Regions from separate parts of the Listeria sp. Marseille-Q6474 genome, predicted to be linked through region 1. Evidence: riboswitches for the same ligand, from Rfam matches in the RefSeq annotation. Region 1 holds a riboswitch; the other holds the start of a gene.

Region 1 (16,309 bases):
GCATCTTTATATGTTGAAGTTAATTTTAAGTCTGTTAATTTATACACATAATTAACCGTAACATCGCTCGTATGGAAGGTTCCTGTTTCGTTCGCAGGTGTCGCTACTAGCGTATAACCTGGAATGGTTGCTGCACTTGTAGAATAGGTGTCTTGAATATGATACTTTTTACTATCTACAACAGGTGGTTTTAATTCTTTACCTTGTGCATCTTTGTATGTCGAAGTTAACGTATAATCTTCTACTTTATAAACATAATCAACCGTAATATCGCTTGTTCCAAAATTACCTTGGTTGTTCGCGGGTGTTGTTACTAATGTGTAACCCGGGATCGTTTTGGCAGTTGTTGTATAGGGATCGTTTACGTGATAGGTTTTAGCATCGACATCATCTGGTGCGATTGTCTTCCCTTGTTGATCTTTAAATGTAGACGTTAATTGATAGCCGTTTGCTTGATATACGTAATGGACAGTGATGTTTGACGAACCAAATGTCCCAGTAGCGTTGGTTGGTGTTGCTACTAACGTATAACCTGGGAAAACTGCGGCTGTTGTTGTATACGTGTCTTGATAATGATACGTTGTCGCATCTATCACTGGTGCTTTTAGTTCTTGACCATTCGTATCTTTGTAAGTGGAAGTAAGTGTATAATCGTCTTTTTTGTATACATAATTAACCGTGACATTCCCAGCTCCAAAAGTGCCGTTCTGATTAGCAGGTGTGGAAACTAAAGAATAGCCCGGAATGGTTGCTGCTGTTGTAGAATAGTTGTCTTGGATATGATAATCTTTTGCATCCACAACTGGTGCTTTCAGTTCTTGACCATGGGCATCTTTGAAAGTAGATGTTAGTTTATAATCATTTGCGCTGTATACATAGTTGACTGTAGCCGGGTTCATGGTGAATGTACCATTTTGATTGGCTGGTGTTGCAACTAAAGTGTAGCCTGGGAAAGTTTTTTGTGTCGTTGTATAAGGATCCCCGTCTTTACCATTTAAAATGACAGGTGGCGCAAGTTCTTGCCCCTTTGTATCTTCATGTTTCACTGTAATAGGTCCGCCGTTTAGCGCGGTGATGTTTACTGTAACTTGTGTTCTGGCAAATTTGTTCGATTGCGTGGAAAATTTGCTTTTGATGAAAATGGTCGCTTGACCCGGTGCTGCTGCCACGCCATTGTGGATTAGTGAACTTGAACCATCATCATAATACTCGAATTCGTGTTGCGCGAGTAAAGTTCGTCCAGATGTTAGTGCGAGTTTCGTTTTGTCTGGTGTTAATTGATTAAAATCAGTTCCAACAGGTACATCAATGGTATATCCAGGTGTTGTAGTTAGTTGGTCTTGCTTTTGAAATTGACCATCGTAAAATTCCAACATGTTTTGCCCATTATTAAAGTTACTTACATAGTTGGCAGGAATATCCGTTACAATCTGATTTCCAGTGGTAAATAAATCTAATTCTCCCGTAGATGAGTTTGACCAATTCGTTGAGAATATTATAGTTGGAACTTTCACTAAGTGGTTATTATTTACAGTTAAAAACTTTAAATGGCTAGCCATGTTCGTTATTGTTGCAGGAATTTCTTCTATCGTTCCACCACTAACTTGTAATTCTTCTAACTTAGGTAGTTGAAAAGCTATCGTCGGGAAAGTACTTAAATTATTATCGTTTAGATTTAAGATTTTTAGCTCTTTTAAATTCCCCACTGAGTTTGACACTGTAGAAATCGTCCCACTTATCACTTCTAACTTAGTTAAATGAGTTAACATATCGATATTCGTTGGGATATCGCTTGCCCCACTTACTTGTAGTGTCGTTATAGCTTCTAAATCTGTCTGTGTAATATTCGCTCTCGTCTTACCAGTTTCTTTTTCAATCTCTTTTATAAACGGTTCATTACTATTCATGGTTTGTTCTAACCATGTAGGTGTGCTTGCAGAAACAGCTGTAAAACTAACTGTATTGATAATAACTACAAGCGCAATTAATGCAATAAATATTTTCTTTAAAATAACAATCTTCCTCCTTTTAACGCTAAATTTGCAGTGTCAGTTGGCATTTAGTTTCTTTGCCAAAGCCCCTCCCTTCACTGTCAATGTGGCTTTAAGCCGTACTTCAGTCTATATAATACTATGCGGAGTCTTAAAATTTTCTAATGTCGCATATATACTACTCGAAAAAAGAAAACCAAAAAGAATAGTCCTTTTTAGCTTTCATTCCATCGTTTTTATATCGTTGTTTTCCCTCGCAAATTGTCGGTACATAGTTTCATACTCTGCCGCTTTATTTTCATAACCTAATGCTCGCAAAATAGCTACTGCCTGCTCGATTTCTTCGCTGCCTTCGCGCTTTTCGCCTTCTCCCCACCGCACAATTCCACGATAATACATACAAAGAATTTTGAAATAAGTACCATCACAGTCCTCACTAATTTTCTCTAAGCTTTTTATCATTAGCTCCATATGCTCTATTTCATTTCTCTCTATAAAATCATCCATGATACTAGCCAGCGCCGATTGTAAAATGCTTCTTCCTCGTTCAAAATGGCGGTATCTATCCAGCGTGTTTAACAATTTATAATAAAACGGCACCCGACTTTTCAAAGACAAGTACGGCAACATCCGAGTAAATAAGAATATATCCTCTAACGTCCAAAAAACAGCTTCAATCAGGTAGTTCTCCAAAATCCGAACCACTTTTTTGTCCGCCACTTGTTTGCCTTTTATGTGATCTAACTCCAGTTTTATCGCCGCGCTTTTTACTTGATTGATTTTTCCTTCTTCCGATGATATTTTTTGATAAAGTAATTCCCAAATAGCAATTTCATCCGTTTTACACGCCCGCTCGTAGGCTTCCCAAAAGTCCTCTTTCTCAGGCAACTCCTCTTGATGATACATGAAGAAAAACTCTTCCATACTTACCATTAGCTTTGTTACTATTTTCTCTAGTAGAATGCTCGATATTGCATGGGTTCCCTTTTCAAATTCAATTGCATAAGATTTACTAATAACCCCTGTGTACACTTCTTTTTGGGAAATTTTTTTAGACTGCCTTATTTGACGAATCAACTCACCATAACTTATCATCCGAAGACCTCCTCTTGACTCATTTCTTGCTTTTATTTTACATTCCTTTGTTTTCTCTCTGTAAATAGTGCTATATATAGTACATAAAACCTCTTTACTACAAACAAAAAAACACCAAAATGACTCCATTTTAGTGTTTTTAAATAGAAAATCTTCGGATAGTTAATCTTCTACTTGGATATTTTCTTTTTCTAAAAATTGTTTTAAAACTACGCTATACAAATCTGCTAATGCTTCATAGCGCAGTTCTTTCCATGTTTGAATCGCTCTTTTGGCTTGGCGATAGCCCTTTTCCACTTCGCCTTCTTTCATCCAAATTGCTCCTTGATAATAATTGGCTACTATTCGATAAAAAGCACTGTTAAAACTACCACTTGTTTCAGATGCTTCTTTTAATTTTTCGAGCACTAGTTTCGCATAATTGATTTTATTCTGTATGATGAGTTCATCTGTCAGATTAGCAAATAGATGGCAAAATAGCAGTCTTCCTCTATCATAGTACCTATACTTTTCATACGATTTCAGCATAATTTGATAAAAGTGAATTTGTACTTCTTCCTCAAAAAAAGATATGCCGTTCGCAAAAATACGAACCTCTTCTAAAGTCCACGTCTGCATTTTCCAAAGATAGTCATGGATAATTTTTTTATATTCATCAGAAATATTCGATTCATCAAACACATTCGTACGCAAATAATGATTAATAGTTTGAATTCTCGTATGAAGTATCGCTTTTCTAACTTCTGTCTGCTCCGTTCGCTCTAAAGTTATTTTATCTAGCAACGCCTGCATCCCTACAACATCATTTTTACCTGATAGCTCGACGAAATCAATCCAAAAACTATCATCCTCTGTCGAAGAAAAGTCTCTGTAAATAAAAAAGAATTCATCTAAAGGAACCATAACCCGCTTTAAAATTTCTTCAAACAAACTCAAAGTAATCTCGTGTTTACCTTTTTCAAATCCGATTGCATAAGACCTAGATATAATTCCTGTGTATACCTCTTTTTGAGTCAAACCTTTAGATAGCCGTATTTCCCGAATCAATTCGCCATATGAACCCATATGATATCCCCCTAATTAAGTTCTTCCATTTCAAAAAGTCGGAATGCAGTATCTATGTCTATGCTTTAATTTCTCTACTCCAAACAAATTAGGAATCATTGTTCTTAAAATATATACCCTAAACACTAGTAGTTTAATTCTTTTAAAGGCGAAAAGCTACTTACAATATCGTCATCTTCCTTTTTTAAGTATTAATAGCACAAAAAAAGAATGTCATTTTTCACATTCTCTTTAAAAATATGGCTCTAAATCATTCGTTAATCTTTTTATTTTACTTCATACTTAGCGCGTTTTAATAACTCTACTTTTTTAGTTTCAGGGTTATTTTCCTGATATTGAACAGCCGTTAATTCATGAAATCCTTTTTTTAATTCCGTTTTACTTAATTGAATTTGAAAAGAAAGTTCGTCGCCGCCTTGTTCCATTTGTACGATGTAGCCGTCAATGTAAATATAGGTTAGGCTTGCCGTACTCAACTCTTTCATATGAATTTCCAATTTTTCTACAGATTCCGCCTCTTCATAAACACAAGGCAGGTCACCTTGACTTGAAATACCATCCGTGGCAAGAAGTTCTATCCATCCTTTTTTCGTATCATTTGGAGGAAAATGCTGTTTTTCCCTTTTAGCCGGCACACCCGAAACATCTCCATTCCCGCTGTCCTCGCATGCTGATAATGCCACTAATACTATCAATAGTAATAATATGAGCAACCATCGACCTTTTCGCAACATAGTGACACTCCCTTTTTACAACAATACAATGGTTTTACTTTTCAGGAAAAAATGTAGAATATATACTACATAAAACCCCAAATCAGTGAAACGTTTTCATAAATATGCTAAACTCTCTTTGTAAAACTTTTAAATAAAAAAAGGATGTGGAAAAATGTTCAGTGTAACTACTTTTAACATTCGTTTTGATGACACTTCCGAGCGGAAAAAGAGCTGGGAATTGCGTAAAACACTAACAAAATCATTACTTGATAAATATCAATGGGATTTCATGGGGGTGGAGGAACCTCTTCTGCCACAAATGCGCGACATGAAAGAAATGCTAGATTGGGATTATTTCGGGGTAGGACGAGATGATGGTTTTGAAAAAGGAGAATTTACGGCTGTTTTTTATAATTCTGCTCGATTCAGATTACTGCAAGAAGGGCGTTTTTGGTTATCTGAAACGCCAGATGTTCCTTCTATTCATTCAACAGCGATGTTTCCGCGAATTTGCGTTTGGGGAAAATTCGCCGATTCGGACGGAAAACAGTTCTATATTTTTAACACTCATTTGGATCACATCTCAGAGGAAGCGCGCCTTTTTGCCAGTCAACTTTTACTAAAAAAAGCTGCCATCATTGCAGAAGATTCACCCATCATTATATTAGGCGATTTTAATACTGCGCCTAACACAACAACTTATAACTTCATAACCAAAAAATATCAGGATGCACAGTTGATTTCTCAGACTCCTATAAAAGGCCCAATTGGTAGCTTTCATGACTTCCAACCACTCCGACCTGAAAACGAATTAGAAAAAATTGATTACATCTTCGTGTCTAAAGAGTTCCGCGTACACTCTTACAAAACTATCACGGATCAAGTGGATGGCTGTTCTGCATCTGACCATTTCCCTGTGACTGCAACACTTGAATGGACATAAAAAAGAGAAGACGAATATCGTCTTCTCTTTCACTTATAACATTTCTTTAATCATTTTATAAAGCGCAAATCCCATTTCTGTATCATTTTTATGCACTTTTAAGGCGATTGGCGCGGAAAAAGAGGTGTTTTGTGTCACGACCGTATTGCCGTCAACACCAATTTTCAAGTCAAAGTCACGGTCTAAAGTTCCCGCAGTCTCGATTGAAACATACTTTAATGCCTTCTTCGGGAAAAACTTGAATTCTACTTTCTTACCAGTTATCCCTTGAGCATCCACATTAAAAATCCCTTTTGAAGTAATAATAACTTCATCTCTTATAAATTTAAAAATTTGAATAATCTTTTCATCATCTTCTAAAAATCGTTCTATGCCATAAGATGATTCGGTAACAATTGCTGCTTTTCCCATTAGTTTGTCAAACATGAAACCCATCCTTTTTGTTGTATGTATTCTTATTCAATTTTAAATGAACAAGTAAAGCTATATTAGCATAAAACGTTTTCATAGTATGTAGACATTGTGTGAACAGTCTGCATTTTTAAATAAAAAAAAGCTACTAATCCTTGAGAACAAGTAGCCCTTTTATCATTTAAAATGCCTTACTAATAACACTTAGACCAATAAACAAGAACAGTACAGCCATGATCACGGAATTGTTCTGGATAAGCCATTTACGCGTACTATCTAATGCGTTGTTAAGTCGATTCCCAGCCAGTAAGAAAGCAATCGTTGGGATGTAAATCGAACAACAAGCGATAATTCCAAAAATAATAGTTGCCGTTGTTTCTTGCCCGCCAGTTAAATTCAGGGCACCAACACTAACACCCGCAGTCAGAGAAAGCAACATATTCTTAGGATTCACCGCAGATAATAAGAAAGCAAAAATCATCGCGCCACCTGGTTTAATATTGCTCATTTTTTCAAACCATTTTGGTGTTGCAGCTTTCTCTCCGTTTTTCGGACGTTTCGTAAAATCATGGGCACCGAGCAAAATAAGTAAAACCCCTAACACAATAAGTACCACTTTGACCAAGGTTGACTGATCTCCGGACGAACTAACCGCCGAACTCATTAAAAATAATCCAATAAAGAAAATAGCAATATTCCCAACAATCCAACCAACCGTATAAAAAATACTGTTAATCCGTGCCTTGTTGCTCAGTAAAATCAAAATAAGCCCTACAATTGGAAATGGACTAATTAATATACCTACTGCCGGTGACAAAATAGCTGAAAAAGCTGAACCCACGCTGACTCCCCCTCTATACATTTTTTACAAATCCTTATCATTCAATCTACCTTTTTCCCTCTTATACTCACTAACAAACAATTGTCGCTATATCATTCCTTATGTTCTTCCCCAAAAAAAACAATACAATAAATTTGCCATAAACAGCTCATTAAATGCACTAAAACGCTACTTTTCAAGCAAAGTTATTCTTCTAAAAGTCTATTTTTATATAAAAACTCCCAATATGGAATCGGTGACTAAAAATGGAAATTCATTTTAGGGCTATAATAATAGTATAATTTCTATTGTTCGTTCAAATACAGAGACAGGTGGAAATATTATGAAAAAAGTAACCCATAATGACGTACTGGAGCAAATTGATACTGTGACTAGTCCAGAACAACAACTGAACGCAGGAATAGCACAAAAGCAAGTCAGTTCTGTAAGTCAATCAAATTCAACAAAAACAGACGAATCCGCGAGCACAGCAAGTATTTTATTCGGTATGCTCACTCTTTCTAAACGTAAATAACATCCGCTCCAAACAGAGTAGCTGTTATTTGTTTCCGTTGACTATCCTAATTATTTTTGCTATATTTTAACTATAAATCGGAATGTTACCGACGAAAGCCGGGCATAACCAAATATTTTTCTAAGTACAATGTTTCTCTGCATTTATTTAGAAAAGTATTTGGTTTTTTTTATAGATACTTTAAAATGTAGAAAAGGAGTTTTTAACATGCATACAAATACAGGATTTCCAGCCGACTTTTTATGGGGTGGAGCTGCTGCCGCAAATCAATTCGAAGGCGCTTACAACGTTGATGGAAAAGGACTTTCCGTTCAAGATGTTACTCCAAAAGGCGGATTCGGTCAAATTACTGACGGTCCAACACCAGATAACTTAAAATTAGAAGGAATCGACTTTTATCATCGTTACAAAGACGACGTGAAACTTTTTGCTGAAATGGGCTTCAAGGTTTTCCGTACTTCTATCGCTTGGTCCCGTATCTTCCCAAATGGTGACGAAACTGAGCCAAACGAAGCAGGACTACAATTTTACGATGATTTATTCGACGAACTTCTAGCACATAATATTGAACCGCTGATCACTTTATCTCACTATGAAACACCACTTCACTTATCGAAAACTTACGACGGCTGGGTAAATAGAAAAATGATCGACTTCTATGAAAACTATGTCCGCACTGTATTTAATCGCTACAAAGGCAAAGTAAAATATTGGCTCACTTTTAATGAAATCAACTCGATTTTACACGCACCATTCATGAGTGGCGGTATTTCTACAAGCCCAGATAAATTATCTCAAAAAGACCTATACCAAGCTGTCCACCACGAACTTGTGGCGAGCGCGCTGGCTACAAAAATTGGTCACGAAATCATGCCAGAAGCTCAAATCGGCTGTATGGTTCTAGCAATGCCAACTTATCCGCTAACTTCCAACCCAGATGATATTATCGCTGTTATGGAAGCAGAGCGCAAAAACTACTTCTTCTCCGATGTCCATGTCCGCGGAACTTATCCTGGCTACATGAAACGCTATTTCAGAGAGAATAATATTGAATTAGACGTAACAGAAGAAGACTTAGAAATCCTTAAAAACACAGTAGATTTCATTTCCTTCAGCTATTATATGAGCACAACTGAAACAGCTGACGAGTCGAATCGCAAAGCTGGTGCAGGAAACATCCTTGGAGGCGTGCAAAACCCTTACCTAGAAGCATCCGAATGGGGTTGGCAAATCGACCCTAAAGGTTTACGCGTTGTCCTAAACGAATTCTGGGATAGATACCAAAAACCACTTTTCATCGTAGAAAACGGTCTTGGCGCTATCGATCAACTTGAACAAGACGAAAACGGCAACTACACAGTAAATGACGACTATCGTATTAACTATTTGAGCGCTCATTTATCGCAAGTGAAAGAAGCGATTAAAGACGGCGTTGAGCTGATGGGTTACACTTCATGGGGCTGTATTGACCTTGTTAGTGCCTCCACTGCTGAAATGAAGAAACGTTACGGCTTTATCTATGTCGATCGCAACAACGACGGCACAGGCTCGCTAAATCGTTATAAGAAGAAAAGTTTTGATTGGTACAAGAACGTTATTGCTACCAATGGTGAAGATTTATAAAAATGAGAAACCCAGGTTTGTCCTTTTAGGAGGGGGAACCTGGGTTTTTTAATTGCTTGATAACGGAGTGGCAATCTTCCGACCGAGTAATCGCTGAAATAACCGATACCCCGTCCGCGCCTGCTGCGAGAACCTCAGCCGAATTTGCTTCATTAATTCCGCCAATCCCGACAATTGGTAGCTTGATTCCAGCCCGACGAATTTCTTCCAAAATTGCAGTTCCACTTTCTGGCTCTGCATCCTCCTTTGAGATGGTTGGGAAAATTGGCCCTACGCCGATATAATCCACCGCACCAAGTCTTTCTGCCTCCTCCGCTTCACTAACCGAATGAATCGAAAGTCCGATTTTCATTTTTCCGGAGCAACTCGCGATAACTTGGCGAATTTCCTCGTCGTTTTGCCCGACATGGATGCCGTCCGCACCAATTGCGAGGGCTAGGGCGACATCATCGTTAATAATGAATGGCACTTGATATTTTGCGCATAATTGTTGGCATTCTAGCGCCATTTCTTTTCTTTCGGAGGCAGTTTGGAGTGAGCCTGCTCCTTTTTCGCGATATTGGAAACAAGTAATTCCGGCTTTCAGTGCTTCTTCTAACACACCTGGCAACGTTCCACGAACAATATCTTGCGTTCCAGCGATAAAATATACAGCTAGTTCAGCTCTCATTTCCCATCCTCCAATCGGTAAGCAAAATGGTTGGTTGGACCATGACCGTGACCAATTCCAAGCGGATATTTAATCGCACTTGTGATAAACTCTTTCGCAACTACGACACTGTCTAAAAGGGAATTACCTTTCGCAAGTTCAGCCGCAATACATGCCGAAAAAGTGCAACCCGTCCCGTGCGTATGAGGCGTATCAAAGCGTTCGCTCGTCAGCCATTTTGTCATTTCGCCATCATAGTAAAAATCAGACGCCTCACTCATTTCGCTATGCCCACCTTTAATAACAACCGCTTTTACACCTAAATCAAAAATTTTCTTAGCAGCTTGTTCGATTTCCGCCTTGGTTGTGATTTTTTCTCCCAGAATTTCTTCCGCTTCTGGAATATTCGGCGTAATGATCGTACCAAGTGGCAAAAGCTCATCTTTCAACACTTGTGTCGCCTCGTTTTCAAGCAAAGCAGTGCCACCTTTTGCAATCATCACGGGATCAATGACGATATTTGGGAAGTTGTGCAAACGTATATTCCGCGCCACTTCTCGGATAATTTCTGCATCCGCAAGCATCCCAGTTTTCACGGCGTTCACTTGGAAATCCTCTGCAATCGCGTCGCACTGTTCGCGAATCATTTCTACCGGGATTTTATGCACTGCTTTTACCCCTAACGTATTTTGCGCCGTAATTGCCGTGATGACGGACATTCCAAAGGTCTTGCGCTCTTGAAACGTCTTGATGTCCGCTTGTATCCCCGCGCCGCCCCCTGAATCTGAACCAGCTATCGTTAATACTTGTGGAAAAGTCATTTGTGTTCACCACTTTCTTGGATTTTGGCTTTGGCACGCGTTTTTTCGACTGACCAGCTAGCCAGTTCATCTAAAAATAGTGGTCGAAATGAGCCTGGAAGTTTTCTTTCTAACTCGATTTCCGCGTACTCAGAAGCCACCGCATAACTCGCGCACGCTTCGACACTAGCTCGAAAAACGTCTTCCTGAACGGCGATAAAACTACCGCAAACCGCACTCAGCAAACAACCAGAACCAGTAATTCTTGGAAGCAGCGCGCTACCATTAGCCACTTTTGCAAAGCGCGTTCCGTCTGAAATCACATCCACTTCACCGCTAATAATAACAACCGTGTTCCATTCGTTCGCCACTTTTTCAGCAATAGTCAGCACATCCGCCGAACCAACGCCCGCATCCACGCCTTTTGCTTCCCAAGCTTCCCCAGCAATCGCCGCAAGTTCTCCTGCATTTCCGCGAATCGCCGCAAACTGAATTTCTGACAATAACTCCTGCACCACTTTACGACGGTATGAAGTCGCGCCAACACCGACCGGATCAAGCACAACCGGCGTTCCAGCAACATTTGCCGCACGTCCAGCAATTTTCATCGCTGTAACTAGCTCACCGTCTAGCGTTCCGATATTAATCACGAGCACATCTGCCATTTTCGCCAGTTCATCCATTTCCTCTTTCGCAGAAGCCATAATCGGTGAAGCACCAATCGCAAGCAACCCGTTCGCCGAGTCATTCGCAACCACGATATTTGTAATATTATGTACCAACGGGCCTTTTTCCCGCACTTTTTCCAACGTCATAAAATCAAACATAATTCACACTCCCACGCCAATTTTGTTTTTTATAAGCCATATCAAAAAACGCCCATTCCATTTCCACACTGATTTGAAAAGCCTGCTTCATCAGAGCAAGTTCCCGCGCATCCGCCATACTCGCCGCCTGTTCCACCAACCGCTTCTGCTGCAACACCACTTTTTGATAATTTTCATCCACATAACTATCCAACAACTCTTGATAAAATGGCTCCGAACTCCGCGCCGTTTCGTACATCTTCCCCATATCCGCATAAAGCGCATAACACGGCAAAAGCGCCGCAATCGTCACTCCAAAACTGCCAAAATCCGCCATCCGATAAAGATGAGAAGTATAATGATAAGCAGTTGGCGCTGGTTTTCGCTCGGAAAAATCACGCTCCGTTAGCCCAACCCGCGGATAAAACTGTTCGCGCATCAACAATTCCGACTGCTGAAGCCGCACCTGTACTTCCCTCATTTCCGTAGCAAGTTCCGCTGTCCCAGCCTGCTCCACACTTTTCTCAATCACCTTCTCAAAATGCGACAAATAATAATCATCCTGGAGTAGATAATAATAAAACGCCTCCTTCTCAAGCGTCCCATCCGCCAAACTACGAACAAACGGATGCCGCAACGTTTCCTGCCATAAATCCCCTACTTCTTCTTGAAAACCGTGAACAAACACTTAAACTCCTCCTTTTGAACAATAAAAAAAGCGCCCACTGTCCCTTAGCATAAGCAAAGAAACAGCAGCCGCGATAAATTTTCCGGTCACTTTCACATTCACTTCCCTACGCTTGCACTAACAAACAGGTTCAAAGGGTCAGAAAGCATTACCTTCCTATCTCAGCCAGAATCGGCCCCCCCAGTTTTTCTTATTAAGTTGTGTTCATCATAGCATAGAGTTTTACCGCTGTAAATCCCCAAACGAAATAAGCTCAAATCCATGTTCACTAAGCCAATCCCGCACCCGTACGTCACAAATCGTCGCAAGTTCCCGGCACCGCATCAACGTATAGGAAGAATTATCCAGCACAAATTGATCCAAAAAACCGACATCAAAATGCATCTCAGCGATTTCGTTTGGTGCCAATTTTAATAATCCAAAATCATCGTTAAGGAAGTTTTCAACTGAGACACCGCCGTTTGTGTAGGGGAGTGCGCCCGACTCCAACAGTTTAGTAATTGGCAAATAACCTTCCTGATCTGGCCATTTTTTATCGCCACTGTATTTTAAAGTGGTGTGAATCCCGAACTCACGTGCAATATCAAAGAAAGCTTGGTCAACCGTTTCATCACCAATTGAGTGGCAGTCGATATGCTCTGGGTAGTGACCCGTTAGCGCTTTGAACCGTTCCATTTGAGCGATAGTTTCCGTGCGCACATCTTCGTATTGGAATTTCAGTTCTGGGTTAGCCCGGTAATATTTGGAACGATGGAATTCCCCATTTTCGTCGACAAGTGACGGGATTTTCGCCGGGTTCGCGCATGGTTTTCCGAGTAGGAAGTTTGTGTGTTGCCCGATGAATAGGTCTGGGTGGTCTTTTGCGAGAGCTATTGCGTGCTCGGCAGTTTCTAGGTTCGGCATGAGTAAAGTGGATGTTGTAATGCCGGTTTTGTAGCTCTCGATGATGCCGTGGTTGATGGCTTTGGATAGACCGAAATCGTCTGCGTCGATGATTAGTTTTGGCATGGGTGGTCTCCTTTTACTGAAATATTAACTTTTATTATATCTAGATTCCTAAAATAGGCAAAGGAAAATACCGTTAAAAATAAAAAATATGCTAAAATATTGGTTATAAGTCATCTATGTTGGAGGCACTTTATGTCAAAACGAACTAAAATTATTATACTAGCCATTGTCACTGCACTATTTATCCTAGTCGGATTACTTTTTATAAAACATCAAGAGAACCGAGCTTTTTTTAATGACCAAAAAGAAAAAATCACAATATATCTTAAACACAATATTCCAGATTTTAATACAGTTACTTTCACCAATGAAGAATTTAATCCTATTGGCATAAATATTGATGGATACATAAATAATGATAAAAATTTGAGTTTTACTGCGGGTAAAGACGTCAAAATTTTTAGTTGCTCTGAAGAACTTGATAAAATGTTTAAAGAACCTAGAAAAGCTTACGATGAAATTCTATCCGGACTAAAATCTTATGAAGATTAAGTAATCACTCAAAATAAAATATAATTCAAACTAAAAAAGACAAGCTACTATAGAAAATAGCTTGTCTTTTCATATCCAAATTTATAGTCAAAGTTCCTTTTCCAAACATCTAAAAACTAGTTCTAAATTTTTTGCTGGTATCTCCGCAAACGCATCCCCAACCGAAACCTCAAACGCACAAACATCCGCCGACTTCTCCTGCAAATACCCCGAAATCCCAACGCCAGTTTCATCCTGAATCTTCGTCAAAATCGCCCCACTCTCATCAACCGACTTCTCAAAATAAACATGAAACATATTAGAAACCGGCACTTCCGGCACAGTCTTCACGCCTGGACACGAATTAAATCGCTCAGCCAATCCTTTCGCCGCCTCAAAGTATTCCTCCATTTTCCCAATTCGTTTTTCAAAATAGTAATCCGCGGACAAAATATATGGATACAGACTAATCAAATCTCCACCATACCGTCGTTTCCAGATTTTCGCCTCTTGCACAAAATCATCATTCCCAGCCAAAATCGCCCCAGCAATCCCACCAATCCCCTTGTAAAACGACACATACACACTATCAAACAGCGCACAAATTTCTTCCGCAGACTTCTGATAAAACGGCGTAATTTCCCATAACCGCGCCCCATCAAGATGCAACGAAATACCCTGTTCATGGCAATACTCCGAAATCTCCTCAAGCTCTTCAAAAGAAGGCAGCTGTCCACCAATTTCTCGTTGAGGAAGTTCGATAAGCACACTAGAAACTGGCTCGCGAAGACTTTTAATATCGTCAATTGTCAAAAGCCGATTCGCCGTTCCAAGTAATAGTGGCGTGATTTGCTGCAATTCTTTTAGCCCATCTTGCTCGTGAATCTCCAAATGAGAGAGCGGATGATATGCCACGCACCGATTCTCTTTCCGGTCAGCCCAAATCCTTAACGCGATTTGCTGAGCCATCGTCCCACTTGGGAAAAATACCGCAGATTGTTTCCCGAGAATTTTCGCGATTTTTGTTTCAAAATCTTCAATAATTGCGCCGTTTCCGTAAATATCGCTTTCTAGATTATCATCAATATTTTGAAGCGCTTCTGTAAGAACACCAACATTGCGCGGACCGTTTCCGCCTAGTTTATAAGGTGTTTTTTGGTAGCTGGTTTTTAGTGCGGTTGTCATTTTAGTTCACTCCTTTTACGATATAATTGATTGGTTTTATTTCTAGGTTTTCGTTGAATAGATTATCGATAATTTTCAATTGAGGCATTGTATTATAATTATATACCCGATATATCTTATAGCGTTTACCTTTTGTTCTCGCAACATTTAATTCATTATCTGATAAATAAAATGGAGCATCTCTATTTCCAGTTGTTGTTTTAACTTCAATATAAATCTCTATTACTTCATTTGGCGCATCTGGATTTATGTCATAGGAAATAATATCATATCCATGCCCATCACCACTTTCAGCAACATGAGTGATTTTATCTGCATAAGATTTTGTAATAGTATTCTTCATTAACCTATCTCTTTCATAATTAATTACCAAATACTCTCCTTGCAACCCTTTTTCCGTATTTCTAATAGCTTCTTTCGCATAATCTCTTTTAGTGATGTAAGGTGCTTTTTCTTCCTTAACTACCGAATTTCTTGAATGCGTTTCTTCTTTACCTAAAACTAATTTGCGCTTTTTTTCTATTTCAACGATTTTCTCTGATTTTGTTTTTTCGCTTAATTCGCTGTAAATTCCGTTATTTAGAATGAAATCGATTGTAGCTTTAATTTGATCTTCTGAATTTGGAACCAGATGTGTTTTTAATTCCTTAAAAACCATAAGCATATGTACTAAGTCTTGTATCAAATTATCATTCTCAGACTCTTTCAACTGAGCAATATCATAATATTTACTATAAATATTTCCATCCTCATATCCGTTCATCAATCTATTCTTTCTCTCTATTTTCCTCTCCAATATTATTTGCTCAGTAGTAAAATCATTTGTATTAATTAATAAGGATAAGTTCTCACGCCAAAAATCACCTACCCTTTTTAACGCTAAATTTGCATTGCTATAATTTTTATCTACATATGTATATCCTTGATTCAATGATAAATATACGCCTTGATAATCATTTGTAAATAAATAGACTAAATTAAATCCCCTCTGTACACTTGTGCTAACATCTTTATCATGTACTGCAATCCATGGAATAGTAGCCCATTGTCCTTTTCCTACAGATGCTGAAATTTTATATTCATCACCTAAAACCGAAGCTGGTAATGCCACTTTTACTTCTTCTTTAAACTTTTTTGCCACTTTATTTTTTTTAAATGAATAATTAGATTTCTGCTGCCCGTAGTTCTCCTGCATGTACTTTAATAATGCCACTAAGTTCATCACAAACATCCTTTTTATATAATGTATTTTCATCTTCTCATACATATTATACCTAAGAATGTAAGTTTGTTGTGAATTTAACTATAAAAGCAACTTTTTAACAAAAAAACTATTCTCCTGAGGAACCCTCAAAAGAATAGTTTCATAGATAAAATTTAAAATTAGGAGTTAAATTCTCTTCTTTTTAATAATTCAGCTATATTTAATTAACTAGTATTACTCAAGTGATTTAAAATAAGTCTAAAAGGTTTATTTCTAAAACTTCTTCTATCTCTTTCTCC
Region 2 (16,309 bases), 1.1 Mb from region 1:
AAAACTGCGAAATGGCTTTGTTTATGGTATGATAAAGTAAGTGTAAAATTAACCAGATTTCTGTTTTAAAGCAGAGATACGAGGATTAAATTGAAGGAGGAATTGTAAACTATGACAAAAAGCTATCATGTCGCAGTTGTAGGTGCTACTGGTGCAGTTGGTACCCAAATGATTGAATTACTAGAAGAGGCGGCGACTTTCAAGATAAAGCAAGTTTCGTTCTTGTCTTCTATTCGTTCTGCTGGAAAAAAATTATCCTTCCGTGGGGAAGAGGTAACTATTCAAGAAGCTACACCTGAAAGCTTTGAAGGCGTGGATATTGCCTTATTTAGTGCTGGAGGTTCCGTTTCTAAAGCACTTGCAAAAGAAGCAGTAAAACGTGGAGCCATTGTAATTGATAATACGAGCGCATATCGTATGGATCCTGAAGTGCCGCTTGTTGTTCCAGAAGTAAACGAAAAAGCGCTATTCTCACATAAAGGTATTATTGCTAACCCTAACTGCTCTACAATTCAAATGGTAGCAGCACTCGAACCGATTCGAGAAGCTTATGGTTTAAATCGAATTATTGTTTCTACTTATCAAGCTGTGTCTGGCTCCGGAGTAAGTGCTATTCAAGAACTTAAAGACGGCAGCAGAGCTCTTTTAGATAACAAAGAATTCACGCCAGAAATCATGCCAGTAAAAGGCGATAAAAAGCACTATCCAATTGCATTCAATGCCTTACCACAAATTGACGTTTTCACGGACAATGATTATACATACGAAGAAATGAAAATGATCAATGAAACGAAAAAAATCATGGAAGACGATACTATTAAAGTTTCTGCTACATGCGTTCGAATTCCAGTTGTTAGTGGACATTCAGAAAGTGTTTACGTTGAAATAGAACAAGAGGGAGTAAGTGCAAAAGATATTCAAAATGCATTAAAAGCAGCCCCTGGTGTCGTTCTTGAAGATGATCCAGCAAATCAAATTTATCCGCAAGCCATTCAAGCTGCTGGTAAAAAAGAAGTGTTTGTTGGTCGCGTTCGCGCTGACATTGATGATTCTAAAGGCTTCCATATGTGGATTGTATCCGACAACCTACTTAAAGGCGCTGCATGGAATTCGATTCAAATTGCTGAAAGCTTAGTCAAACTAGCGATTATTTAGAGGTGTAAGTAATGAAAATCATAGTACAAAAATTCGGCGGCACATCCGTCCAAAATGAAAAAATTCGTCTAATGGCTTTTAACCATATAAAAAATGCCCTTAAAGACGGCTATAAAGTTGTAGTTGTTGTGTCCGCAATTGGTCGTTACGGGGATCCATATGCAACCGACACACTTTTAGAACTTATAGGAGCAAAAGATACTAAACTAACTGCTAGAGAGCAAGATACATTGCTGTCTGTTGGAGAAACTATATCTGCTTCTGTCTTTACTAATATGTTAAAAGAGGCAGACATTAAAGCAGAAGCATTTTCAGGTGGTCAAGCAGGTATTATTACATCTAATAATCACTTGAATGCAAAAATCACCGAAGTCGATACAAAGCGCCTAAAAAAAGCGCTTGAAACACTTGATGTAGCTGTTGTTGCTGGTTTTCAAGGAATCACTGAAAACGGGGATATAACAACACTTGGTCGCGGTGGCAGTGATACTTCTGCTGCAGCTCTTGGTGTATCTTTACAAGCAGACTATATTGATATTTTCACTGACGTAGACGGTATGATGACGGCAGATCCACGCATTGTCGAACATGCGCGTTCACTTCCACGAGTAAGTTATAATGAAGTTAGTAATATGGCTTACCAAGGAGCAAAAGTCATTCATCCGCGCGCAGTAGAAATAGCGATGACTGCTAAAGTACCAATGCGTATCCGTTCTACGTATTTAGAAAGCACAGGAACTCTTGTCACATCTTTAGCGGATGATTCCGGTCATTTCGATGTAAAAGAACGAATGGTAACAGGAGTTGCACACGTTACAAATTTAACGCAAATTTTTGTCAAAACAGATACAGTAAAGGCACAACAACAAACTTTCAAAATATTAGCAGATGCAGGAATCAGCCTAGATTTTATTAATATATCAACTGATTCTGTCATTTTTACAGTTCCAGAAGAAAAACGTCGCGTCGTCAAACAACTTTTAGAAGAAGCTAACTTACAAACAACGGTTCGTGAAGACTGTGCAAAAGTTTCTATCGTTGGTGCTGGAATAACTGGAGTTCCTGGTGTTACAGCAAAAATCGTAGGAGCATTATCCGAAAAAAACATCCCAATTTTACAATCAGCGGATAGTCATACAACTATTTGGGTATTAGTAAGAGAAGAAGACTTAATTTCGGCAGTCAATGCCCTTCATGACGTATTTTGTTTGGAAATTAAGTAAGGAGGAAATGAAAGATGGATTTAGGGAAAGTAATTACAGCAATGGTCACGCCAATTCACCCAGAAAAAAATAAAGTATGCAAAAAAAGAATTCATCATCTCGTGAATCACTTAATAGATAACGGCTCAGATGGTTTAGTAATCGCTGGAACAACTGGTGAATCTCCAACTTTGTCACATGATGAAAAAATGAAATTATTCCGCCAAGTAGTGGAAACAAATGCAGGACGCGCAAAATTAATCGCTGGCACAGGTTCTAATAATACAGCAGAAACGATCGCTTTTACAAAAGAAGTAGCAGAACTGGGCGGAATTGATGCTGTCTTAGTCGTTGCGCCGTATTATAACAAGCCAAATCAAGATGGTTTATACGCTCATTTTGTTGCTGTTGCGGAAGCTTCTGATTTACCAGTAGTTATTTATAATATTCCAGGACGTAGTGTTGTTAATATCGAACCAGAAACAATTATTCGTTTAGCAAAATTACCAAATATTATTGGTGTTAAAGAATCAAGCGGCAACTTAGACAATATAAGTAAAATCATTGCTGAAACTTCCGATGATTTCCTCGTATACAGTGGAGATGACAGCTTAACCTTGCCAATTTTAGCAGTTGGAGGGAATGGCGTAATTTCCGTTGCAAGTCATGTGGTAGGAAATGAAATGCAAGAAATGATGCAAGCGTTTGAAAGCGGGGACGTAAAAAAAGCAGCAAGTATACATCGCTCGCTATTACCATTAATGAACGGTCTTTTCTCTGTTCCAAACCCAGCGCCAACTAAATACTTATTAAATCAACAAGGTATTAGCGTTGGACCTGTAAGATTACCACTTGTAGATTTGAATGCTGAACAAGGAACGAAATTACAAGCTATATTAGAAGGACTTTCTAAATAGTTCAAAGGAGGTCTACGCTTTGACAATAAAAAAAGCGAAAAACATAAAAATCATTCCACTCGGCGGTGTCGATGAAAGTGGCAAAAATTTATATGTAGTAGAAATAGACGAAGATATCTTTATATTAGATGCGGGCTTAATGTTCCCAGAAAACGAATTACTGGGAATCGATATTGTTATTCCTGATTTCAAATATTTAGAAGAAAACAAAGACAGAGTGAAAGCCATTTTCTTAACTCATGGTCATGAAGATGCGATTGGTGCACTGCCATACTTACTTCAAAAAATTAAAGCACCTGTTTACGGTACTGAGCTAACAATTGCACTTGCAAAGTCAGCGCTTAAAGAACACCGCAAACTACGTTTTAAAAATTTCCATGTTGTTGATGCAGAAACAACCTTATCTTTTTCTAAAATTGATGTATCTTTCTTCCGTACGACGCATACAATTCCTGATTCGGTCGGGATTGTGCTTGAAACAAGTGAAGGTTCCATTATTTATACTGGTGACTTTAAATTTGATCAATCAGCCAAAGATGGATATGCTTCTGATTTAAGTCATATTGCCGAATTTGGTGAAAAAGGAGTACTCGCTTTACTTTCAGATAGTTCAGAAGCAGAGCACCCTGGCACCACATCAAGCGACAGTTTAATTGAAGAAGAAATTAGACATGCTTTTAGAATGGCAGATGGTAGAATTATTGTTGCTTGTGTGGCATCTAATTTGATTCGTTTGCAGCAAGTACTTGACGCATCCGTTGCTACTAAACGTAAAGTCGCTATTGTTGGTAAAGAATTAGAGCGTGTATTTGAAATAGCAGGTAGCTTAGGTAAAATCGTTATTGAGGAAGACTTGATTATTCCTCTAAAAGAACTTAAAAAATATAATGATGAAGAAATCACTATTATTGAAACAGGAAACTTAGGTGAACCAATTCAATCATTACAACTAATGACTAAAGGTAATCACCCTCAATTTAATATTAAACCAGGAGATACGGTTTATATTACAACAACTCCATCACCATCACTTGAAACGATGATGGCGAAAACGATGGATATGCTCTATAAAGCTGGAGCAAAAGTATTAACGATGAGCAATAATCTTTTTATCTCTGGCCATGCAAGCCAAGAAGATTTGAAATTAATGCTTAACTTGTTAAAACCTAGATATTTCGTTCCTGTTCACGGTGAATACCGGATGTTAATTAGTCATGCGAAATTAGCTCATGAAGTTGGCATGGCGAAATCAGAAGTATTTATTGTCGGTAAAGGTGAAATTTTAGAATATAAAAATGATAAAATGACTGCTGGAAACCGTGTCTATTCTGGAAATACACTGATTGATGGGTTAGGTGTAGGAGACGTTGGAAACATCGTACTGAGAGACCGTAAGTTACTTTCTGAAGACGGTATTTTCATCGTAGTTGTTACGCTTAATCGTAAAACTAAAACAATTACTTCCGGACCAGAAATCATTTCACGTGGCTTTATCTATGTTCGTGAATCTGAGCATTTAATTGAAGAATCATCCAAAGTCGTAACAAAAATCGTCGAAAAAAACCTCCAAGAAACTGGCTTTGAATGGGCTAAATTAAAACAAGATATTCGCGATCAATTAAATCGCTACCTATTTGAGCAAACAAAACGACGTCCAATGATCTTACCAATCATTATGGAAGTCTAGTATGAACTGCTGCACCTCGATGTGCAGCAGTTTTTTTCGTTTAAAAGTAAAATAGAGGGGAAAACAAGCTAGGAAGGAGTGATTCAATTGACAGAATTTACATATGATGTAGTTATAATCGGAAGTGGTGCTAGTGGAACAACCGTGGCTTTTGAAGCGCAGGCAGCCGGTCTAAAAGTAGCGATTGTGGAAGAGCGTAGTTGGGGCGGCACATGTGTCCTTAGAGGCTGTGACCCAAAAAAAGTGTTAGTCGGAGCAGCAGAAGCAAGAAACCTTTCTACAAGATTACGTGGCAAAGGTATTAAAGAAGCAGCAACAATTAGCTGGACAGATTTAATGGCATTCAAAGAAACATTTGTAGAAGATGTGCCTGAAAGTCGCTTGGAAAGTTTTCAAGAAGCTGGGATTGAAACGTTTTTTGGACCAGCAAGTTTTCAAAACGAAAATACTTTGCAAGTTGGTAACGACATACTAAGTGCTAAAAAAATAGTGATTGCAACCGGCGCAACACCAAATACACTTAAAGTAGAAGGTCAAGAACATATTCAAACGAGTGATGATTTCTTATCACTTGAAAAACTTCCGGATTCAGTTGTTTTTATCGGTGGTGGTTATATTTCTTTTGAATTTGCATCAATTGCGCTAGCTGCAGGGAGAGATGTGCATATAATTCATCATAATAGCGAACCATTAAAGAAATTCGATCCCGATTTTGTAGCTGCCTTAGTTTCTACACTAAAAGAAGAAGGCATTCATTTCCATTTTGATACAGATATTACTAAAATTAATAAAACTGGTGAAAAGCTCCATATCGAAGGTAAAAATGGCTTTTCACTTGAAACCAACTTAATTATCGGAGCAACCGGAAGAACACCCAATATTGCTCATTTAGCTCTAGATAAAGCAAACATAGACTATACCAAAAAAGGCATTACAGTAAACGAGAAACTACAAACACCTAACCACGCACATATTTATGCATGTGGTGATGTAGCCGCTACAAAGGGCGCTCCGTTAACACCAGTTGTCAGTATGGAAGCAGCATTAGTAGCAAAAAATATTTTAGGCGGCAATGAAAAAATCGATTATCCTGTCATACCAAGCGTTGTTTTTACTAGTCCAAAACTTGCAAGCATTGGCATAAGTATGGAAGAAGCAACTGCCAATCCAGAAAAATATCAAATTAAAAACCATGATACAACGAACTGGTATACGTACAGAAGAACGAACGAAAAAATCGCCCTCGCAAAAATCATAGAAGACCGCGAAACTGGTCAAATTAAAGGTGCTCACTTCCTAAGTGAAGAGGCGGATTATATGGTAAATTATATCGCTATCCTAATGAAAGCTAACTTAACTTTGGCTGATTTACAGTCTGTCATATTTGCATATCCATCACCGGCAAGTGATTTAACTGCTTTGAACTAGAGCTTAAATATGTTATAGTGAGGGAGAAATTCGCATAAAAGGAGCAAATTAGATGGAAATTTGGATTATTGCCGGAATATGTGCATTCTTAATTTTTATCAGCGGTATTGTTGTTTTATTTTTCCCAGCCAAGCGAAAAATCGGTGCAATTTTAACAAGCGCTGGAATGTTATTATTGGTTGGTTCTATTATTGGCATCATTGTTAGTTTTTCACATTACCAACAAGTTCAAAATGATGTATTCAATTATTCTTCTAAAGGTACAAGCCAAGCTACTGCAGAAGAAACAAAAACCTATCAAATAAACTATGAAGATTCCGCAGATAATATTAAGAAAAAAATCACCTCTGTCACGGTCGAAAAGAAAGAAACCTATTCAACAGTAGAAGGCAAGTCAGTTCCTGGCAGTATCACATTACAATTAGAAATAACAAACAATGCAGCTAAAACTCTCGAAACCTATCCGAATCAAGGTCAACTTGAAGCTAATAAAATGGATATAAATGGAGGAGACGCTGTTCTATCTGATTTTGAAACCACAGAAATCGAACCTGGTAAAACAGTAAAAGGAACAATCGTTTTTCCAGTAGAAAAATTAGATAAAGTTTCTTATATTACTTGGATTTCTTATAGTTTCCTAAGCTATTTAAAAGATTCTTCGACACCAATTACAACAGAAACAGGTAAAATCGAACTTAAATAAAAAAACAATATCCCGGAAATGGGATATTGTTTTTTTATTTATTCAGCTACATTCATAACTTCTTTTAAATATTCATCATAAGAAATTTCTTTATTATAAAATTGATCTTTTGATAAGTTAATAATACGAGTTGCGATAGTTTGTAGTAACTGATGGTCATGCGATGCAAAGATCATAGCGCCTTTGAACGCTTCAAGACCATTATTTAATGCAGTGATTGATTCTAAGTCCAAGTGGTTAGTAGGTTCATCAAGTAAAAGAACATTTGAACCTGAAAGCATCATTTTGGATAACATACAACGAACTTTTTCTCCACCAGATAAAACGCGTACTTTTTTCAGTACTTCATCACCACTGAATAGCATACGGCCAAGGAAGCCGCGTAAGAATGCTTCACTATCATCTTCAGGAGAGAACTGACGTAACCATTCCACAAGACTCATGTCGTTTTCCTCAAAGAACTCTGAGTTATCTTTCGGGAAATAGCTTTGGCTTGTTGTGATGCCCCATTTATAGCTACCTTCATCAGGTTCCATTTCACCAGCAAGGATTTGGAAAAGAACGGTTTTAGCAACTTCATCATCGCCAACTAAAGCAACTTTGTCATTACGGTTAATCGAGAAGGAAAGATTATCAAGAATCTTCACGCCATCAATTGTTTTAGACAAGTTTGTTACAGTTAGAAGGTCGTTCCCAACTTCACGGTCCGGTTTGAACTGAATGAAAGGGTAACGACGACTAGAAGGTTGAATATCTTCCAGCGTGATTTTTTCGAGCATTTTTTTACGACTTGTTGCTTGTTTGGATTTCGATGCATTCGCACTGAAACGAGCAATAAAGTCTTGTAATTCTTTCATTTTTTCTTCTTTTTTCTTATTACGATCGCCCATCATTGTTTGTGCTAATTGGCTTGATTCATACCAGAAATCATAGTTTCCGACATATAATTTAATTTTGCTGAAATCAAGATCCGCAATGTGCGTACATACTTTATTTAAGAAGTGACGGTCATGGGATACTACGATAACAGTATTATCAAAGTTAATTAAAAATTCTTCCAACCAGTGAATCGCACGGATGTCAAGGTGGTTGGTAGGCTCATCCAGAAGTAAGATATCTGGTTTACCGAATAAAGCTTGCGCAAGAAGCACTTTCACTTTTTCTCCACCAGTTAAATCTTTCATTAGTTTGCCGTGTAAGTCAGTAGGGATACCTAAGCCGTTTAATAAAACAGCAGCGTCAGATTCTGCTTCCCAACCATCTAATTCAGCAAATTCGCCTTCAAGTTCAGCAGCGCGAATACCATCTTCATCACTGAAATCTTCTTTCATGTAAATGGCATTTTTTTCGTCCATAATTTTGTATAGACGTTCATGTCCCATTATTACAGTGTTAAGAACAAGTTCATCATCATACTGGAAATGATCTTGGCGAAGGACAGCGAGACGCTCACCTGAACCAATATGCACATTACCACTTTGAGAATCAAGCTCGCCAGAAAGCACTTTTAGGAACGTTGATTTACCAGCACCGTTTGCTCCAATAAGACCATAACAGTTACCTGGTAAAAATTTAATCGAAACATCTTCAAATAGCTTTTTATCGCCGTAGCGTAAGCCAACATTATTTACAGTTAACATTTTCTTCCTCCAATACTAAGTTACTTCTTCTTGAAATCAGAAAAAGCACAATTACTACTATTTTAACATGGTTAGTGTAGCAAAGAAAGCATACACGCATAAATAAATGTTATAATGTAAAAATAAGGAGGGAAGCTAAATGGATTATCAGCAAACTTTACAAGAAAAAGTCGCGCTTTGCCTTAGTTTACAAGGTGCAATAGAAACATTTCCGTTTGATTCTAAAATGCACGCTTTAACACTTGGTGGTAAAATATTTGCGCTCATCCATATGTATCACGGGGATTTATATGTCAGTGTTAAGTGCCAACCTGAGAGAATTGATTTATTGCGCGATGAATATATGAGTATAAAACCCGGTTATCACTTAAATAAAAAACATTGGATTACACTTGTGATTAATGAAGAATATGATGTCGAAGCGGAAACAGAATTTGCTTTAATTAAAAATAGTTATCAGCTAATTTTTGATAAACTACCAAAAAAAGCTCAAAACACTGTAAGATTTTCTGCAAATGATTAAAGAAAACAAATAATTCTTTACAAAAAAACATCTCATGCTATAATGATTGTTGTACGATAATTTCATAGACGTTACCACAGGGGGGGCTTCTTAGCTGAGATTGAATCCGCGTGTTTTTGGATTCTGACCCTTTGAACCTGTTCGTTAATACGAGCGTAGGGATTGTGGCGATTGCATTTCTAACAATAGAAACTGCTTTCTTCTGGGGTACGTTTTTGACCAAAAAGAAGAGGGGAGTTTATTTTTTATGCAAAACAAACGATTAATCATTTTACTTGAATGTGCTATCTTTGCAGCAGTTGCGATGGTACTGAGCTTTATCCCGCTAGACATTGGTTCCAGTTTTTCGATTTCACTAGGAATGATTCCAATGTACGTTATTGCAATTCGTCGCGGTTTTTGGGCGGCTGGATTTGCTGGGCTTTTATGGGGGTTACTACATTTTTTAACAGGGAAAGCTTATATTTTAATGCCATCTCAGGCAATTATTGAATATATCCTGGCCTTCAGTTTTATTGCTTTCAGCGGAGTATTTAGTAAACAAGTTCGAAGTAATTTAGCTGCTAACCAACTAAAAAAAGCCATCGAGTGGGCGTGGGGAACCATGATTATTGGTGGTGTGGCTAGATATTTCTGGCATTATGTAGCTGGCGTTTTATTTTGGGGCGCTTATGCTTTTCAAGGTTGGGGAGCACAACTATTTTCAGCAGTGATGAACGGAGCTAGCTGCCTCGGAACCGTCGTTGTTTGTGGAATAGTTATCTCGATACTACTCAAAACAACGCCTAAATTATTCTTACCTAAATAAAGGAAAGCCCTATTAGTAAATGCTAATAGGGCTTTTTAGTATGTTATAATAGAATAAATACTGTATTACAGCTTGTCACAATGTCCATTTTTACGATTATAAGTTTAGCAGCGATGTTCTTTACGTGCCACAAGTACGAAATCATCTTGTTTAGTAACTTCCGTTTGAATGCCACACTGTCTTTAAGCTGTTTTTTTGTATTTAAAAAGTTTAAATCATTACTAGTTAGGGAAAAGATTTATCGATTGCCAATTTTTTTGGCAGTGGTAAAGAAAAAATGGAGGTGTATAAGCGTGTTAAAATTCGAACACGTAACGAAGACTTATAAAGGGGGCAAAAAAGCTGTTAATGATCTAACACTTAACATCGATAAAGGAGAATTTGTTTGTTTTATCGGTCCAAGTGGTTGTGGGAAAACGACAACAATGAAGATGATTAACCGGCTTATTGAACCTACAGAAGGCAAAATATTTATAAATGATAAAGACATCATGGCGGAAGATCCCGTCAAACTAAGACGTTCTATTGGTTATGTTATTCAGCAAATTGGCTTGATGCCACATATGACGATTAGAGAGAATATCGTCCTTGTACCAAAATTACTTAAATGGTCCGAAGAGAAAAAACAAGAACGGGCGAAAGAATTAATTAAATTAGTTGATTTGCCAGAAGAGTTTTTAGACCGCTATCCTTATGAATTAAGTGGTGGACAACAACAACGTATCGGTGTTTTGCGAGCGCTTGCAGCAGAACAAAATTTAATTCTAATGGATGAACCATTCGGAGCACTGGATCCAATTACTCGGGATTCTCTACAAGAAGAATTTAAGAATTTACAAAAAGAACTTGGAAAAACAATTATTTTCGTTACCCATGATATGGATGAAGCGATTAAACTTGCAGACCGTATCGTTATTATGAAAGCTGGCGAAATTGTTCAGTTTGATACACCAGATGAAATTCTACGTAACCCGGCAAATTCATTTGTAGAAGATTTCATTGGTAAAGACCGTCTAATTGAGGCAAAACCTGATGTTACACAAGTAGCACAAATTATGAACACGAATCCAGTGTCTATTACAGCAGATAAATCTCTACAAGCTGCCATTACTGTCATGAAAGAAAAACGAGTAGATACGTTACTTGTAGTGGATGAAGGTAATGTGTTAAAAGGATTTATCGATGTAGAGCAAATCGATTTAAATCGCCGCACAGCAACTTCTGTAATGGATATTATCGAGAAAAATGTATTTTACGTGTATGAAGATACCTTACTCCGTGATACTGTACAACGGATTCTAAAACGTGGTTATAAATATATTCCTGTAGTTGATAAGGACAAACGCCTTGTTGGGATTGTAACTCGTGCCAGTTTAGTAGATATTGTTTATGATTCCATTTGGGGAACGATAGATGATGTGGCAGAAAATCAGGAGGAACAAGCGGATTCCGAAACGACAGAACCAGAAATGAAGCAGGAGGGATAAGCTATGGACGCAATTGTTACTTTTTTTCAAGAAAACGGCCATAACTTGCTTGTTCAAACATGGCAACATCTTTTCATCTCCTTATCTGCTGTAATTTTAGGGATTGCAGTTGCCGTTCCTGTTGGAATTTTACTGACGCGTTCACCAAAAGTAGCAAATTTTGTTATTGGCGTGGTTAGTGTTCTTCAAACGGTTCCTTCACTCGCTATTTTAGCATTTATTATCCCGTTTCTTGGGGTCGGTACATTACCAGCGATTATTGCCCTGTTTATTTACGCACTTTTACCAATCCTGCGTAATACTTTTATTGGAGTTCGAGGAGTCGATAAAAATTTAATCGAATCTGGTCGTGGTATGGGCATGACGAATTGGCAATTAATCATTAATGTCGAAATCCCTAACTCTATATCAGTAATTATGGCTGGTATCCGTTTATCAGCTGTATACGTTATCGCTTGGGCAACGCTTGCTTCATATATTGGAGCTGGTGGACTTGGAGACTTTATTTTTAATGGCTTAAACTTATATCGTCCAGATTTAATTCTCGGAGGAGCAATCCCAGTAACTATTTTAGCCCTTGTAGTAGAATTCGCGCTTGGAAAATTAGAGTATCGTTTAACTCCAAAAGCCATCCGTGAAGCTCAGGAAGGGGGAGAATAACATGAAGAAAAAATTTATCGCGCTATTCAGCGTATTACTACTAACTAGTTCTCTTTTCTTATCTAGCTGCTCTTTACCAGGACTTGGAGGCAGTTCTAAAGATACAATACGCATTGGAGCAATGGCCACGACAGAATCACAAATCGTTTCCAATATTTTAAAAGAATTAATCGAACATGACACTGGCCTAAAAGTAGAAATTGTAAATAACCTTGGATCAACTATCGTTCAGCACCAAGCCATGTTAAATGGTGATGTAGATATTACAGCGACAAGATATACCGGAACAGACTTAGTTGGGCCTCTTGGAGAAGATGCTATTAAAGACCCTGAAAAAGCTTTAGCAGCAGTAAAAAAAGGATTTGAAGAGCGTTTCCACCAAACATGGTTTGATTCTTATGGCTTTGCTAATACGTATGTGTTCATGGTACGCCAAGATACTGCTAAAAAATACAACTTAACTACAGTTAGCGACATGCGTAAAGTAGAAAATGAGCTTACTGCTGGGGTCGATAATTCTTGGATGGAACGTGAAGGAGATGGTTATAAAGCATTTTCAAAAGCTTATGACATCGAGTTCAAGAAAATTTTCCCAATGCAAATCGGCTTAATTTATACCGCACTTAAAAACAATCAAATGGATGTGGCGCTTGGTTATTCAACAGATGGCCGTATCCCAACATATAACTTAAAATTACTAAAAGATGATAAAAAATTCTTCCCACCATACGATGCTTCAGCTCTAGCAACAGATGAAATTTTAAAGAAACATCCAGAATTAAAAACTACTATCAATAAGTTAAAAGGTAAAATTTCAACAGAAGAAATGCAAAAGCTTAATTATGAAGCAGATGGCAAATTAAAAGAACCATCCATCGTAGCGCAAGAATTCTTGCAAAAAAATAATTACTTTGAAGGTAAAAACTAAGGAGGTGCCAAAAGATGGACACATTAAAACAATTAATTGATTATTACCAAACAAATGGAAGTTATGTCATGGAAGAGTTCTGGCGGCATTTCTTAATGAGTGCGTACGGAGTTATCTTCGCCGCAATCATAGCGATACCACTCGGAGTATATATTGCTAGGAAGAAACGCTTAGCTGGATGGGTTATCCAAATTGCCAATATCATTCAAACTATCCCAGCACTCGCAATGTTAGCTGTACTTATGCTAATTATGGGTTTAGGAACGAATACAGTCGTTTTATCCTTGTTCCTATATTCTTTACTCCCAATTCTAAAAAACACCTATACGGGCATTAGAAACGTTGATGGGGCACTTCTTGAATCGGGTAAAGCGATGGGCATGACGAAATGGCAAGTGCTTCGTTTAATCGAAATGCCACTTGCTTTATCGGTCATTATGGCAGGCATTCGAAATGCGCTAGTAATTGCAATAGGTGTTGCAGCCATCGGGACATTCGTTGGAGCAGGCGGCCTCGGTGATATTATAGTCCGCGGAACCAACGCAACTAACGGAACCGCAATTATTTTAGCTGGAGCCATCCCAACAGCAGTCATGGCAATATTAGCCGATGTACTTCTAGGATGGGTCGAACGTACTTTAAACCCAGTTAAAAACAAAAGAAAAACATTAACCGAAGTCTTATAAAAACAATCGAAAACACAACCTACCAGCTTCATAAAAAGGTTGTGTTTTTCGTTTGACAAAGAATGTTTCCCGTAGTAAACTTTTTATCATAAACGAAAGAAGGTCAGGGAGCATGAAAAAGGAAAAAACAGAACGCACAAAACAAAGCTGGAGAAAAGCACAGAATGCTCCCAGCTTAAGCGAAGTAAATAATTCAGTAGCAATTCCCAAAAACGCAAAGTTCTTCCGGAAATTATTTGCATTTATGGGACCAGGTGCCCTTATTGCAGTTGGCTATGTTGATCCTGGAAACTGGGCGACATCCATTGCCGGGGGTTCGGAATTTGGTTACACTTTATTATCAGTTATTTTAATTTCTAATATTTTAGCCGTTTTACTACAATCACTTGCGTCAAAATTAGGTATCGTGACTGGGCGCGATTTAGCTCAAGCATCAAGCGATCATTTTTCCAAACCATTTGGCTTTGTCCTATGGATTTTAGCTGAATTAGCCATTATTGCAACTGATATTGCTGAAGTTATCGGTAGTGCGATTGCGCTTAATTTACTCTTTGGCATTCCTTTGATTTGGGGCGTTTGTATAACAGCATTAGATATTTTTCTTGTATTATTTTTACAACATAAAGGTTTCCGCTATATAGAAGTTATTGTTATTACCTTAATGGTGACGATTCTTGTATGTTTTGGAGCTGAAATGGTAATGTCACACCCAGATATGCAAGCTATTGCGAAAGGTTTTATCCCGCAATCAGAAATCGTTACGAACCCAACTATGCTTTATATCGCACTTGGGATTCTTGGTGCAACAGTTATGCCGCATAATTTATATTTGCACTCATCGATCGTGCAAACAAGACAATACGCGCGAACAAAAGAAGGGAAGAGAGAAGCGATTCGTTTTTCATTTATCGATTCAACGTTCTCTTTAACTATTGCGTTATTAATTAATGCATCTATTTTAATTTTAGCTGCTGCTGCCTTTTATACTACTGGACAACATAACGTAGCTGGAATTGAAGATGCCTATAAATTACTTAATCCAACACTTGGAAGTAGCATCGCCAGTACGGTGTTTGCAGTAGCTTTACTTGCTTCTGGTCAAAATTCGACATTAACAGGCACATTAGCTGGTCAAATCGTTATGGAAGGTTTCTTAAATATCCGTCTAAAACCAGTAGTACGCCGCTTATTAACCCGTGTACTAGCAATTGTTCCAGCAGTTATTATTACAGCACTTTATGGAGCAAATGGCATAAATGAGTTGCTTATTTTCAGCCAAGTAATACTCTCCATGCAACTATCTTTCGCTGTTATTCCCTTAGTTATGTTCACAAGTGATAAACAGAAGATGGGCGAATTCGTTAACTCACCATGGTTAAAAATAGTGTCTTGGTCTGTTGCAATTTTTATCGCAGTCTTAAATATCTACTTATTATTTTACACTTTAACTTCATTATAAAAAGAGAAGATTACGATAATTATATTATGTAAACAATTAAAAATAATTTTCTCATTTCTTTCCCTCGAAATTTTCATCTTTATGCTATATAATTGAATTATATAATACTAATGGCGTAGTAAAGGTGTTGATTAACGATGACGGATAAACTATTAAAACAACATAAAAGGCTTTTAGAACAGCAACATAAACTACCGTACACAATCAAACTGGACGGCGAAGTTTTCACAATCATTATTTATACAAAATTAAACAAAGTAGCTGGAGTCACTGTACTAAACTCAAAAGACGAACCAGCAACAATGAAAGAAGCAGAAGCAGTAGTTAATCGCATTCAAAAGTATAATTTCTATTTTGAATACTTGGGTAAACGTGCTCATGTAATTAAGGAACGCGATAGCATTATTGCTGAAAAGATAGAACAAACACAATTAATTCTAAATGATAATACTATTTTTGGTGAACAAATGCAGCCAACGATTGATGAACTTAATTTAGCGATGGAAGTTTATAAACAACAACAACGCAAATTAGACGTTTATCAAGAAGATATTACTTTGCTCAACCAAAAAATTAAAATGCAAGGTGAAATTTTAGAAGAAGACTGGGAATCAGCTGAAAATCTTTCCATTGCGTTTACCAAAGCTGCATATGCGCAAAGTATCTATTTAGAAGCAACACGAAAGAATCGGAAACAATTAGCAAAATGGTTCCATCTCCATCAAAAAGAATTACCAACTGAAAAACAAAAAGCATTAGGAAAAATCGTATCTGTTCTAAGTGATACGAATGCTGGACTTGTATTTGATCAAATTATTTCGCTTAGACCTCTTCTTGAAGAAGGCTTAATGCTTGATCATGAGCAGTCCTTAACCCAACGTGCTGCTGAATTTAATAAAGAGTTCGAAACACATTGTCGTTTCTATAAACCCAATATTAATAAAGTGAAAAATTTAATCAGACAATAACAAAAAAGCTAAGTGGCGTAAAAACCACCTAGCTTTTTTCTATTTAATAATTCCTTGA

Evidence for each region. Region 1 has a riboswitch for thiamine pyrophosphate ahead of tenA (thiaminase II). Riboswitches for the same ligand answer to the same signal wherever they lie in the genome.
Region 2: another riboswitch for thiamine pyrophosphate. It lies ahead of thiT (energy-coupled thiamine transporter ThiT); the one in region 1 lies ahead of tenA (thiaminase II).

What each region holds. Positions count from the first base shown of each region.
Region 1 is NZ_CAMPPS010000001.1:1,334,803-1,351,111, forward strand. It holds gene OC533_RS06770 (MucBP domain-containing protein) at 1-2,012, opposite strand, end outside; gene OC533_RS06775 (XRE/MutR family transcriptional regulator) at 2,214-3,086, opposite strand; gene OC533_RS06780 (XRE/MutR family transcriptional regulator) at 3,249-4,151, opposite strand; gene OC533_RS06785 (superoxide dismutase) at 4,418-4,882, opposite strand; gene OC533_RS06790 (endonuclease/exonuclease/phosphatase family protein) at 5,040-5,810, shown strand; gene OC533_RS06795 (PH domain-containing protein) at 5,844-6,236, opposite strand; gene OC533_RS06800 (GAP family protein) at 6,403-7,062, opposite strand; gene OC533_RS06805 (hypothetical protein) at 7,385-7,576, shown strand; gene OC533_RS06810 (glycoside hydrolase family 1 protein) at 7,784-9,199, shown strand; gene thiE (thiamine phosphate synthase) at 9,225-9,869, opposite strand; gene thiD (bifunctional hydroxymethylpyrimidine kinase/phosphomethylpyrimidine kinase) at 9,866-10,669, opposite strand; gene thiM (hydroxyethylthiazole kinase) at 10,666-11,475, opposite strand; gene tenA (thiaminase II) at 11,468-12,142, opposite strand; TPP riboswitch at 12,229-12,334, opposite strand; gene OC533_RS06835 (ChbG/HpnK family deacetylase) at 12,365-13,150, opposite strand; gene OC533_RS06840 (DUF1433 domain-containing protein) at 13,355-13,642, shown strand; gene OC533_RS06845 (threonine aldolase family protein) at 13,730-14,806, opposite strand; gene OC533_RS06850 (MrcB family domain-containing protein) at 14,808-16,028, opposite strand; gene OC533_RS06855 (helix-turn-helix domain-containing protein) at 16,258-16,309, opposite strand, start outside.
Region 2 is NZ_CAMPPS010000001.1:260,894-277,202, forward strand. It holds gene OC533_RS01275 (aspartate-semialdehyde dehydrogenase) at 112-1,155, shown strand; gene dapG (aspartate kinase) at 1,167-2,378, shown strand; gene dapA (4-hydroxy-tetrahydrodipicolinate synthase) at 2,393-3,274, shown strand; gene OC533_RS01290 (ribonuclease J) at 3,294-4,961, shown strand; gene OC533_RS01295 (dihydrolipoyl dehydrogenase family protein) at 5,049-6,389, shown strand; gene OC533_RS01300 (hypothetical protein) at 6,442-7,092, shown strand; gene OC533_RS01305 (ABC-F family ATP-binding cassette domain-containing protein) at 7,131-8,732, opposite strand; gene OC533_RS01310 (MmcQ/YjbR family DNA-binding protein) at 8,872-9,255, shown strand; TPP riboswitch at 9,325-9,435, shown strand; gene thiT (energy-coupled thiamine transporter ThiT) at 9,503-10,063, shown strand; gene OC533_RS01320 (betaine/proline/choline family ABC transporter ATP-binding protein) at 10,357-11,550, shown strand; gene OC533_RS01325 (ABC transporter permease) at 11,554-12,210, shown strand; gene OC533_RS01330 (osmoprotectant ABC transporter substrate-binding protein) at 12,212-13,138, shown strand; gene OC533_RS01335 (ABC transporter permease) at 13,153-13,824, shown strand; gene OC533_RS01340 (Nramp family divalent metal transporter) at 13,937-15,283, shown strand; gene OC533_RS01345 (hypothetical protein) at 15,421-16,251, shown strand; gene OC533_RS01350 (ABC transporter permease/substrate-binding protein) at 16,291-16,309, opposite strand, start outside.